DNA from 4 places in the Psychromonas sp. genome. Region 1 is predicted to be linked to each of the others. Evidence: predicted binding sites of a transcription regulator. Region 1 holds the regulator's gene; each other region holds the start of a gene.
What was found. The regulator MetJ, encoded in region 1, represses methionine synthesis genes. The targets are predictions, from matches to a motif close to TAGACGTCTAGACGTCTA.

Region 1 (3,196 bases):
ACTATGTCAGATAAAGCTACGGTTTCTCAAGCCGTAACAACAGATGTTGCACCAGAAAAAGCAATCGAAGTGATTAGCGAACGTCTTGAAGATAGTATCGATGTGGTAGGAAATAGCTTGGAATGGGTTGCTAATAATCAAAGTTTACTGATTGAATACGCGATGAATATAGCCGCTGCGATTTTAACGTTATTCATTGGTCTATTTGTGGCGCGTCTAATCTCTGGCGGTTTTCATAAAGTATTAACTAAACGAAAACTTGATAGTACCATAGTGGATTTTGTTGCATCTATGGCACGCTATGTGATCGTCGCGTTTGTTGTGATTGCAGCATTAAGTCGTATCGGTGTACAAACTACATCATTTATCGCTTTAATTGGTGCCGCGGGTTTAGCCATTGGTTTAGCGCTACAAGGTTCACTTTCAAATTTTGCATCCGGTGTTTTGATTATTGTATTACGTCCGTTTAAAGCGGGGGAATATATAGAAGCAGCCGGGATTGCAGGTAGTGTTGAATCGGTACAGATATTTGCTACCACTTTAACAACGATAGATAACAAATTTGTTGTTGTACCGAATTCTGCGATTTTAGGCGGTAATATCATCAACTATTCCCGTAAAGCAACCCGTCGTATAGATCTTACGATTGGCGTCAGTTACAGTGCCGATTTAGCAAAAACCAAGGCGGTTTTAGAGCAAGTAGTTAAAGCGAACAGCTCGGTATTAACGGATCCTGCTCCGCAGATTGCTGTTGCAGAGCTGGGCGATTCAAGTGTTAACTTAGTGGTACGTCCATGGGTTAAAAGCGAACAGTACTGGGATATACGTTTTGAGTTAATGGAAGCGATTAAAAACGGTCTTGATGAAGAAGGTATTGAAATTCCATTCCCACAAATGGATGTTCATATGGATAAGTAATCAAGCCTGTTGATTAATCCTTTAAAAAAGCCCCTAGCTTGGTAAACAAGTTAGGGGCTTTTTATTACTTTAAATTTTCAGGTATGGCTTCGACTTGGTTTTTATCCAGATCTTCATCTTCTGGTAGTGGTTGGCCTGTATAGGCGTGTAAAAAAGCTTCGCATAATAACTCACTATTGGTTGCATGGCGCAAGTTCTTTACTTGGCGACGAGTACGCTCATCGGTAAGTATTTTTAATACTTTCGTGGGGATTGAAACAGTTACCTTTTTTACTTGTTCGCTTTTTTTACCGTGCTCAGCATAAGGGCTGATGTATTCACCGTTCCATTTTGTAGACATGTTTATTACCCCCTAATTTTTGAAAGGACATTTTAACGTTTGTTGTTTGTGTTAGCAATCCGCACATCAAGATGGCTAGAAGTCTAGCTAATTGTGTTGAAGCAAATTCACTTTTGATTTAGTTATTTTCACTTTAATTTAAATAAGTTGACAAATGTTCATATTAAATTAAATTAATGACCATTAAAGACGTTTAGATGGCTAAAAACACGCACAAGGAACAGGTTATGAATAGTGAAGGGCAAACAGACAGTTATTTTTCAGCGCAGTATTTAGCAAAATTAAACCAAAATATTGCAGACATCAAACAGGATGTGGGTGTTTCTTTTGAGTTTTTTCCTCCTGCGACGCCGAGTATGGAACAAACCTTATGGGATTCTATTGAACGATTAAAAACATTAAAACCTAAGTTTGTGTCGGTTACTTATGGTGCAAACTCTGGGACGCGAGATCGTACCCATCAAATTATTAAAGATATCAAAAGTAAAACAGGCATGATTGCAGCTCCCCATTTGACTTGTATTGATGCCAATAAAGATGAATTACGTCAGATCGCTCGAGACTATTGGGACAATGATATTCGTAGCATTGTTGCTTTGCGTGGTGATATTCCTGCTGGTGGTTCGAAACCCCATATGTATGCGGCAGACCTAGTGCGTTTGTTAAAAGAGGAGGGGGACTTTGATATCTCTGTGGCCGCTTATCCTGAAAAACACCCGGAAGCGAGTAGCGCACAATTTGATTTAGATGTGTTGAAAGAAAAATTTGCAGCTGGTGCAAATCGTGCCATTACGCAGTTCTTTTTTGATGCGGAAACCTTTTTACGCTTTCGTGATAAGTGTGTTAAACAAGGTATTGATGGTGATCTTGTACCTGGTATTTTGCCTGTTTCTAATTATAAAACCTTGGTTAAGTTTGCAGGGCTGACCAATGTCGGTGTGCCTGACTGGATGCATAAATTGTATCAGGGGACAGAGAGTGATCCTATGACTCGCAATTTAATTGGTGCAACTATTGCGATGGATATGGTGAAGGTATTAAGTCAAGAAGGGGTAAAGGATTTTCACTTTTATACATTAAACCGCAGTGATTTAAGTTATGCGATCTGCCACTCTTTAGGATTACGTCCAGAGTCCTGAGCAGTTTAGTTGTTTTTTGTAGTGCTTTTAAATGGTGATAAAAGAAGTTCGTTATTTTCAGTCGATTCAATTTCATAAAATTGTGGCAGGTTAAAGTTGATTTGATCATCTAAGTTGCTTGGCGCACTGTTGTTTGATGCATAAAAGCGATTTACGTTCTGCACCAAATCATCTTTGCTGCCGGCAAAACTATGGAATGTTTCTACTTCATTATCTGCGTTTGCAATATAAACATTAAAACCGCCAGAGTAATTTTCAAAAAAGAACTGGATAAGTCCTTCACTGATATGTGATTCAATCACCTCTGCGGTCTGTTCAAAGTGAGTGTTTTTTAAATTAATCGCGCTGGTGGATAGCTTCTTCTTAGAAATATGACTATAAATATCAACAGTACTTTCCAAATGCTGCAGTGAAACTCCTGTGCGCTCGAAATAAAAACCAAATTTTCGACCACCCGTCCATAATGTCTGTACAGAACGCTGAGAAATTGAATCTAAACGCAGCTGTATGTATTCATTTAGTTTTGAACCAAAAGCTTGTTTAATCTGTTGTGTAAAATGGTGGCTATAACAGAATATATCTATCTGCTCCGGTGGGAGCGCATCTTGGTGCATTTTTCCTAAAATAGTTGTCAGGGCATCAACAACTGCGTAGTTATTGTCAAAATGCAATGTACGCACTTCGTTCCATGAGTTTCGGTAAATAAGATCAATGCTGCCGATTAAACATTCGCTATTATCACCATATGAGAAAACATCGCCAACTTGATTTAATTCGCTCTCCTGGGTGCTTTCCCAGT
Region 2 (3,196 bases), on a different contig from region 1:
AACATTGTAATGTCATCACAGTAAACAGCATTTATAGCTTTTTTGCTTTGTTGATCTTTCGCCATCCTTCTGCGTTTGTACTCCTTTAACCTAAATAAACATAAACGAATACAAAATACGTGTTTATCCATGAAACAGATTTAAAACACAAAGATCAATAACAACTCGATACTCACAATAAAACTAAAACATATTTACCTTATGATCGACTATCACGTTACAAAAAACGACAAATAAAGGGCCAATTCAGTTGGCGGTGAGTTGCTTAGAATCGCATACTCCTAAAATTTATTCTCGTTTTTAACAAACAGATATGAAGTAATAATATTTATTCCCTCCATGTTAGTGACAAAATCTACAACCAGCGTTTTATTTCTACTTTTTTATGTTCTACTTTCTTTCTACTTGTAAAAAGTCCGAAATAAAAAGATCTTTCCCGAGTGCCCGCTGGGCTATGAGTTACAATAAGCAACTCCTAGTTGGGTCTTGATCTTACTAAAAACCGATATGAAGTAATAACTTCTCCTCCATGCTGTTTTTAAGATTATCAACAAATAACTCACACTGACAAAATTACTATTTAGTAGATGAAGCTACTTACCTGTCTCGCTTCCTAACTTGTCAATTGCCTTATCTAAACTGGCTTGTAATCATTCGTTGCGCCAGATACTAACTAATTTCCCTCCAACTCATTAACTATATTAAGTGTAGATCCGATTAGCTACATTGCCACCTCTATCAAACGTTTTTAACGCGATTTTCTAACTCCGTCACACTTTTATTTGAAGGTTATTTTAGCTCTGATAAATCATATGGTGTCACTTGGTAAACACAGTAATTTAACCAGTTGCTATACAGCAAGTTGCCGTGACTACGCCAAGTTGCACGTGGCATTTCGTTTTCATCATCATTCGGGTAATAATTAACCGGCAAAGTCGGCTCTAACCCCTCGTCAAGATCGCGCAGGTACTCATTATTTAGCGTATTTGCATCATACTCCGGATGCCCTGTAACAAATACCTGACGGCAATCAGGGCTAGCAGCCAGATAAATACCGGCATCAGGTGCATCAGCAAAAATAGTTAAATCACTATTTTCTAATATGTATTGTGAATCAAACTCAGCAAAACGTGACAATGGCGCCCAAAATTGATCATCAAACCCACGTACTAACGGGTGGTGGTGATTATAGGTCGTATGCTGATAAATCCCCAAAAGTTTACATTCACGCGTCACTTTATCGAGATCGTATAAATATTTAAAAGCAGCCTGTGCCGCCCAACATAAAAACAGCGTAGAGGTAACATTATGACGAGACCACTCTACGATTTCAGTAAATTTATCCCAGTAATAAACATCTTCAAAAGGAATTGTACCCAATGGCGCCCCGGTGATAATAAAACCATCCCATTTTTGATCTTTAACACGTTCGAAATCGCCATAAAACTTATCTAAGTGCTCTTGCGGGGTATTTCGAGAAGCACGTGCATCTACGCGTAATAATTCAACATCAACCTGCAGCGGTGTATTAGAAAGCAAACGCATTAATTGCGTTTCTGTTTCAATTTTTTTAGGCATTAAATTCAAAATTAATACACGCAGAGGTCGAATATGTTGATGACTGGCGCGTGATTCAGACATAGTAAAAATATTTTCAGACTTTAAAATGCCGGCAGCAGGCAGATCATCAGGGATACGAATAGGCATAACAAAACTCCATATTAAATATTTCATTCATTTAGACATCTAGAAGTCTAACCTAAATTCAGCAAGACAACAAAACTTTCGATTAGATGCTAATATCAATGAAATTTTTTATTAATGGATTGAAAATGTTTAATATTATTCAAGCGGATTTAACACAAGCTGAACATGCGCAGGCTTACCTGAAATTAATGTCAGATTACGCATGTGATCCTATGGGCGGGGGTGAAGATATTTCTGATTTTGCCAAACAGAATCTTGTTGAGGCTTTATTAAAACGTAATGATGTTTTTATCGTTATAGTTTTTGCAGATAAACAACCCGTTGCACTTCTAACGGCTATAGAAGGATTTTCAACATTTGCCTGTAAACCTTTATTAAATATTCATGATGTTATGGTATCTAAAGAGTTTCGTGGTCAGGGATTAACAAGTTTATTGTTTGCAGAAATTGAAAAGATTGCGCTATCCAGAGATTGCTGCAAAATCACCCTGGAAGTATTAGAAGGCAATAAGATAGCCAAAAATGCCTACCGAAAACAAGGTTTTTCCGGTTACCAGCTCGATCCTGAATTCGGCAATGCAATATTCTGGACTAAATCGTTAAAGGATTAACAGCTCTTTTTTATTAAGCTGCTTATAAATCCAGGCAAGCGTCAACCCACGGGAAAGCATAAAGGCATTCATCGCTATCCATAACGCATGATTGCCTTCTCCAGAAAAGAACAGCCAAACCGGGAAATACACCAGACAGAGCGAAAAAATCATACTATTGCGCATCTCTTTCGCACGTGTCATACCAATAAAAACACCATCAAAAACAAAACCAAGCATAGAGGTAAGCGGAATTAGAATCAGCCAGGGTAAATAGCGAGTTGCCTCAACTTGTACGCTACTGATAGATGTAATCTGGTTAATAATCCATTGCCCATAAAAATAAAATAACAGCAACTGTATAAGGCTAAAAATAAACGCCCAAAACAGCGTTACATTAATGCTCTCTTTTAATTTACTTAAACAGCGATTGCCAATATTTTTCCCCACTAAGGCTTCCACAGCATAAGCAAGACCATCCATAGAGAAAGAGATCAGCAATAAAAAGTGCATCAACACTGAATTAGCAGAAACCACATCATCACCAAGTTTTACCCCCTGCATGGTCATAAATGCATAAGTAACCTGCAGACATAAGGTGCGGATAAAAATATCGCGGTTTAATGCGATAAAAGAGTTTAGGGAATGAAGGTCAATCAGTTGCTTTAACAACCTTGTAAAGTCGCCTGTTTGATAGAAGGGCTTGATCATCTTAGAGACTGCAAATAAGCCGCAGATTAAAGCGATGTAATCAGCAGATAACGACGCCCACGCCACACCTGCAACTTGCCATTGAAAAACGACTACAAAAAGCACACTTAAGAATATATTTACTAAGTTGGTAATAATCAGCAGAAACATCGGTACTTTGGCATTTTGCATACCTAATAACCAACCAA
Region 3 (3,196 bases), on a different contig from region 1:
CCCGGCTTAAAAAGCCGGGCTAGTTGCAATTGCAGAAGGTTAATTTCTATAACAGGGCAGCCAAAGCTTTTAACTAAAAAAGTAATGGCTTTCCTCTTTTTCATAAAAAAAGACAGGGATGCATATTTATTCTCATAAAACCTCTACAGCCAGCTGTAAATGGCACTTAAATAACCCAGGAAAACTAGAGTCATCTCTTGCATTTTACATTAAAAATAAAAAGATAAGGCTCTCGTTCCTTATATGGATTGCAGGGTATAGAGCATGCTGATAAAGTACCCTGCTAAATTGCTTCGTATAATCCCAATGATATGGTTTGGGAGTTTCTACCAAGATCCTTAAATTCTTGATTATGAAGTCTGTAACTTTACGTACCTAAAATAAAGGTAGAGACTGATGAATTACTTTAACTTACCTAAGATCGATCTGCATTGCCATCTAGATGGTAGTGTCCGCCCGCAAACAATTATTGATCTCGCTCAGCAGCAAAATATTACCTTGCCGAGTGAAGATATTAATGAAATAAACACCTTAATGATTGCTCCTGAAACCTGTCTAAACTTAGATGAATATCTGAAGCGATTCGAACTGCCGCTATCAGTAATGCAGATTGCAGAGGGTATCGAGCGTATCTCATTTGAGCTATTTGAAGACGCGGCTAAAGAGAACGTTAAATATTTAGAAGTTCGTTTTGGTCCTCTACTGCACCTTGAACAAGGTCTGACTCTCGATCAGATTATCGGCAGTGCAGTAAAAGGGATGAAGCGAGCTGAAAAACTATACGATATCAAAGGTAACTACATTCTATCGTTACTAAGACATATGCCTAAAGAAGGTATTAAAGGTGTTGTTGACGCAGGTGCAAAATATCTTAATAACGGTGTTGTTGCTTTTGATTTAGCAGGTGGTGAACTACCGGGGTTCTGCGAAGAATTCGTACCTTATGCGCAATATGCTGCAGAGAAAGGTTACCGAATTACCATTCATGCTGGTGAGCAAGGCTCCGGCCAGAACGTATATGATGCAGTATCGCTACTGGGTGCTGAACGAGTTGGACACGGTATCCATATTAAAGGGCACGCGCCAGCCTATGATCTGGTCAAAAGCAAAGCGGTTGCTTTGGAAACCTGCCCGAGCAGTAACGTACAGACCAAAGCTGTGGACAACCTTAGCAGCCATCCGATAAAAGAATTTTATCAGGACGGTGTGCTTATCACTATTAATACTGATAATCGTACCGTTTCTAATACCACCATGACCGATGAAGTGCGTAAAGTTATGGAAGAGTTCAAGTTGAGCCGTGAAGATTACTTTAATATCTATAAGATAAGCGTTGCACACTCATTCGCCAGCGAGTCAGTGAAACAGCACTTACTGCAGTACGCTGAGTAACCTTAATCACGCTAATCCTGAAATACTAGCTACTGTTTGGATTGCTAGAAAATAAAGGAAGCCAGCAGTTAATTTATTTAACAGCTGGCTTTTTTATATCTGTTTCTATCTTGCTACATATTTAGCCAGCTTTTCCCGCAAGCCTGCTAATCTAAAACATAATCTGTGGTAATAATTTCAAGAACATGACCATTCGGATCTTCAAAATATAATCTCCGACCATCATAAAGTCTATTGATAGAACTGTCGCACCACCAAGAGTGCTAGCATAATCGTCCAAATAACAAACATTTCCACATTTAATATTTGCTTAACACTCTATTTAACAGCCTAATTGATATTAGATCGCAACCTGCCATTGACTTGGACGTCTAGACGTCCTAGTATCGTTTTGTTGTTTACGTTTTAATGCTCGCTTTGCCTACAGTGCAGACAGAACAATAACGTACTCTTAATTAAATTCAGGAAATTTGATGATAGAAATAAGAAATGTTAATAAGGTGTTTTATCAAGGTGAGCGAGCTATCAATGCGCTCAGTGATATCAACCTTAATATAACTCAAGGTTGCATATACGGTGTTATCGGCTCTTCGGGAGCGGGTAAAAGTACCTTAATTCGTTGTGTTAATTTATTAGAGCGCCCGAGCAGCGGTAATATCATTGTTGATGGTATTGATCTGACTTTGCTTTCAAATCAAGAATTAACATTAACTCGCCGTAAGATTGGCATGATCTTCCAACACTTTAACCTGCTCTCATCACGCACTGTTTTTGACAATATCGGCCTGCCTCTAGAACTGGCTGGTATGAATAAAAAAGCCATAAAACTTAAAGTTGATGGTTTATTAGAGCTTGTCGGACTGAGTGATAAAAGTGATAGCTACCCTGCTAATTTAAGTGGTGGACAAAAACAACGTGTTGCGATTGCCCGCGCATTGGCTTCCGATCCAAAAGTATTATTGTGCGATGAAGCAACCAGTGCGTTAGATCCGGCCACCACACTATCAATTTTAGAACTGCTGCGAAAGATCAACCAGGAGCTAAACTTAACCATTTTGTTAATCACGCATGAAATGGCGGTGGTAAAAGGTATCTGTTCTGAAGTCGCTATTATTGGTGATGGTAAATTAGTTGAACAAGGTCGAGTCGGTGATATTTTTGCCCACCCTAAAACTGCATTAGCACGTCAGTTTATTCGCTCGACATTAGATCTCTCTATTCCCGAAGATTACCGCAGCCGTTTATTAACGGAACATGTCGACAACAGTTATCCGCTAATACGTTTGGAATTTACCGGAGCTTCGGTTGATGCACCTTTAATCAGCCAAGTTGCACGAGAGTTTAATATCGATATCAGTATTCTTAGTTCGAATATGGACTATGTGGGTGGGGTTAAATTTGGCCTGATGTTAGCTGAGTTTTTTGGAGCAGAAGACGCTGCACAGCAAGCTATCGCTTTTCTAAAAGAACATAAAGTCGAAATAGAGGTGTTAGGTTATGTCGCTTGATTCAATTTTCAGTTGGTGGGGAAACAATGAACGCCTTATCGCTTTATTAGTCGATGCATTAGGGCAAACATTAGCAATGGTTTTTGCTTCAGGTTTTATCGGCTTTATTTTCGGTATTCCATTGGGGGTTTTATTACACCTGAGTAAAAAATCAGGTTTACTTGAAAATCATGCTTTAAATAAAACACTGGGTATCGTGGTTAATATTGGCCGCTCAATTCCATTTATTATTCTCTTGGTTGCGATTATACCCTTTACACGTTTTATCGTCGGAAGTTCAATTGGCACCGCAGCGG
Region 4 (3,196 bases), on a different contig from region 1:
GCTAAACTGTCTGCCTATCACATCACTGATATCTAGTGAGTGAGTCGTGTTTGCCGGGCAGTTAAAGACATTGTGCATAACATGTTGCCACTCTTTACCGTGCGGGCGAACCTTGCCATATTGCTGAAAAACGATTAAATGTGCTACTTCATGTGCTACAACTTGATTTAGGAATTCATCTCGGTTTTGCTTAAAGAGTGTGGCATTAAACTTGATGATATTGCGCTGCAGATGAGCTGTGCCTGCACTTTTACCACGTTGATTAAAAAGGTAATCGGGACGTTTAAAAGCACGATCAAAAAAGCACTCGGCCAAAATGAAACAATCTTCACCTTTGACTTGGAGTGCTTTTTTATCTTCGCTATTAAGCATGCTCAGTTGTAAGTAAAACTAAAACGCAGCCGCTTTTAGCTCTTCAACTTTATCCAGCGCTTCCCAAGGGAACTCTTCACGACCAAAGTGACCGTAAGCTGCTGTTGATTGGTAAATAGGCTGGATCAGATCTAACATTTCGATTAAACCGTAAGGGCGCAGATCGAAATGTTCACGTATTAATTGAACGATTAAATCCTTTTGCACTTTTTCCGTGCCGAATGTTTCAACACCGATTGATGTAGGCTCTGCCACACCGATTGCGTAAGATACTTGGATCTCACAACGATCTGCAAGGCCGGCTGCTACAATGTTTTTTGCTACGTAACGGGCTGCATAGGCTGCACTACGGTCAACTTTTGAAGGATCTTTACCAGAGAAGGCACCACCACCGTGACGTGCTGTACCGCCGTATGTATCAACAATGATTTTACGGCCAGTTAAACCACAATCGCCCATTGGACCGCCGATAACAAAACGGCCTGTCGGGTTAACGAAGTATTTAGTGCGTTCTGTCAGTAATTCTGCTGGTAATACCGGTTTGATAATCTCTTCCATTACCGCTTCAATTAAATCATCTTGTTTAATATCTTCAGAATGTTGCGTTGAAAGTACAACTGCATCAATACCAACAATTTTACCTTGATCGTATGCAAAAGTTACTTGGCTTTTTGCATCAGGGCGTAACCAAGGCAGGATTTTCTTTTTACGCATATCAGCTTGACGTTTTACCAGGCGATGTGCGTAAGTAATTGGCGCAGGCATGAAAACATCTGTTTCATTGGTTGCATAACCAAACATTAAACCTTGATCACCAGCACCTTGTGCGTGTGGATCGCTTCGGTCAACACCTTGATTAATATCAGGAGACTGTTTACCAATGGTATTCAATACAGCACACGAGTCGGCATCAAAGCCCATCTCTGAACTGGTGTAACCGATATTGCGCACTGTTTCACGAGTGATCTCTTCGATATCAACCCATGCATCAGTAGTGATTTCACCACCAACCATTACCATGCCGGTTTTTACATAAGTCTCACAAGCAACACGTGCTTTTTTATCTTGTTTTAAAATTGCATCAAGCACCGCATCAGAGATTTGATCGGCGATTTTATCTGGATGACCTTCAGATACTGACTCTGAAGTAAATAAGTCACGTGACATGTGAGCTCCTGAAATAATATTAGCTTAAATTTATTTAGATGTTTTTACATCTAGACGTCTATCTTACATTTTTTTGTGATGGAAAACACCCTATTATTTACTTGTAAAAGAGTTTAGGAATTATTTGTTGTAAATTCGCATAGATAAAGAGCCGTATATTTTTAATAAATAAGTGTATTACTTTTTATAAAACAAGTTAAAAATTTAAGATATACTTGAGCCGCTTTAAATCTCTGGTTTCATCAACCGCTCTTCTGATTATTGTATTGAGTTTTATTATGTTATTGCTGATTCGTTTAAAGACGTTGTTAAAAACGTTTGTTTCATTTATTAATAATCTTCCCCGCAAACACTTTTTTGCATTAATTCTTTTATTTGTTTTTTTACTGGTGATCTCATTTATCCCCAGTCAAGAGTTAAGCAAAAAAACAATTAAACGCCAATTAGTGCTCCCTGCAGCTGTCGTTACGCCTGATGATTATGCAATGGCAGAGCCTATTTCTGCAGTTAAAGAGGAATATGGAAAAGTATTTCCTGATTTTTCTGGAAACCGGGAAGTGCAGATTGAAATTAAAGCGGGCGATACATTAAGCGGTATTTTTCAAAAAGAAGGCTTGTCAGCGGCGTTATTGCAAGAGCTGTTAGAAGTGGATAAACAATATCTTCGTTTAGGTAATTTGCTACCAGAACAACAAGTTAAGCTATTAATTAACCCTGAAAATAAATTACTCGCTTTAAAAGTGGTTATCGACCTTGCCAACACCTTAACTTTCACCCTAAAAGATGGTGAATATGTTTCTTTATTAGAAACCAAAAAAGGTGAGTGGCGTAATAGCTTATTTCAAGGCAGTATTACTGGCAGTTTTTATATTAATGCCAAACAATCTGGTCTATCAGCAGGGCAGATTCAACAGATTTCAGGTGCTCTGCATGAGAAGTTTGATTTTAATCGTCAACTTCGGCCCGGGGATACCTTCCACGCTTTAGTTTCTAAGCAGTATATTGATGGTCAATACAGTTTTGATAGTGAAGTGTTAGCTGTCTTGATTAAAACACGTCGACAAAACTATACGGCATTTCTGCATGAAGATGGACGTTATTATGCTCAAGATGGTCTGGGTTTAAATAAAGCTTACCGACGCTCTCCACTTAATCGAAAATACCGTATCAGCTCCCGTTTTAATCCTAGGAGATTACATCCGGTAACTAAAAAAATTCGCCCGCATAATGGTACTGATTTTGCTACACCTACGGGGACAAAAGTCTATTCTGTTGGTGATGGTCTTGTTGTTCGTGCAGGTTATCACCCTGCTGCGGGCAACTATATTGTTATTAAACATGGGCGAAAATACACCACACGTTTTTTACATCTAAGCAAAATTTATGTTCGTAAAGGGCAGCGCATTAAGATGGGACACTTAATTGGCAAAACAGGTAATACGGGGCGCTCTACTGGACCGCACCTGCATTATGAGTTCCATGTTTACAATCGCCCTGTAAATGCGATGAAAGTGAGTTTGCCTCTTTCTAAAGAGGTGCCTAAAAAACAGAAAAAAGTATTTGATAAACGACGTGATCTTTTCTTGAAAGAGATGGGGCAAGAGTCAATTTAAATAACAAATAACAAATAACAGAGAAAATTTTCACATAATTACAA

Region 2: metA (homoserine O-succinyltransferase MetA) is a predicted target of MetJ. The motif match lies at 1,740-1,757, and genes of this name have one in related genera.
Region 3: metN (methionine ABC transporter ATP-binding protein MetN) is a predicted target of MetJ. The motif match lies at 1,757-1,774, and genes of this name have one in related genera.
Region 4: metK (methionine adenosyltransferase) is a predicted target of MetJ. The motif match lies at 1,583-1,600, and genes of this name have one in related genera.

What each region holds. Positions count from the first base shown of each region.
Region 1 covers NZ_CEZLMY010000103.1:8,274-11,469, reverse strand. The annotation lists gene AC4GME_RS12840 (mechanosensitive ion channel domain-containing protein) at 4-918, shown strand; gene metJ (met regulon transcriptional regulator MetJ) at 983-1,258, opposite strand; gene metF (methylenetetrahydrofolate reductase) at 1,486-2,397, shown strand; gene AC4GME_RS12825 (class I adenylate cyclase) at 2,403-3,196, opposite strand, start outside.
Region 2 covers NZ_CEZLMY010000044.1:16,137-19,332, forward strand. The annotation lists gene metA (homoserine O-succinyltransferase MetA) at 790-1,707, opposite strand; gene AC4GME_RS08220 (GNAT family N-acetyltransferase) at 1,833-2,318, shown strand; gene AC4GME_RS08225 (MATE family efflux transporter) at 2,307-3,196, opposite strand, start outside.
Region 3 covers NZ_CEZLMY010000037.1:15,019-18,214, forward strand. The annotation lists purine riboswitch at 274-373, shown strand; gene add (adenosine deaminase) at 397-1,392, shown strand; gene metN (methionine ABC transporter ATP-binding protein MetN) at 1,866-2,900, shown strand; gene AC4GME_RS07380 (methionine ABC transporter permease) at 2,890-3,196, shown strand, end outside.
Region 4 covers NZ_CEZLMY010000008.1:7,159-10,354, forward strand. The annotation lists gene AC4GME_RS01990 (SprT family zinc-dependent metalloprotease) at 1-372, opposite strand, end outside; gene metK (methionine adenosyltransferase) at 391-1,539, opposite strand; gene AC4GME_RS02000 (peptidoglycan DD-metalloendopeptidase family protein) at 1,818-3,152, shown strand.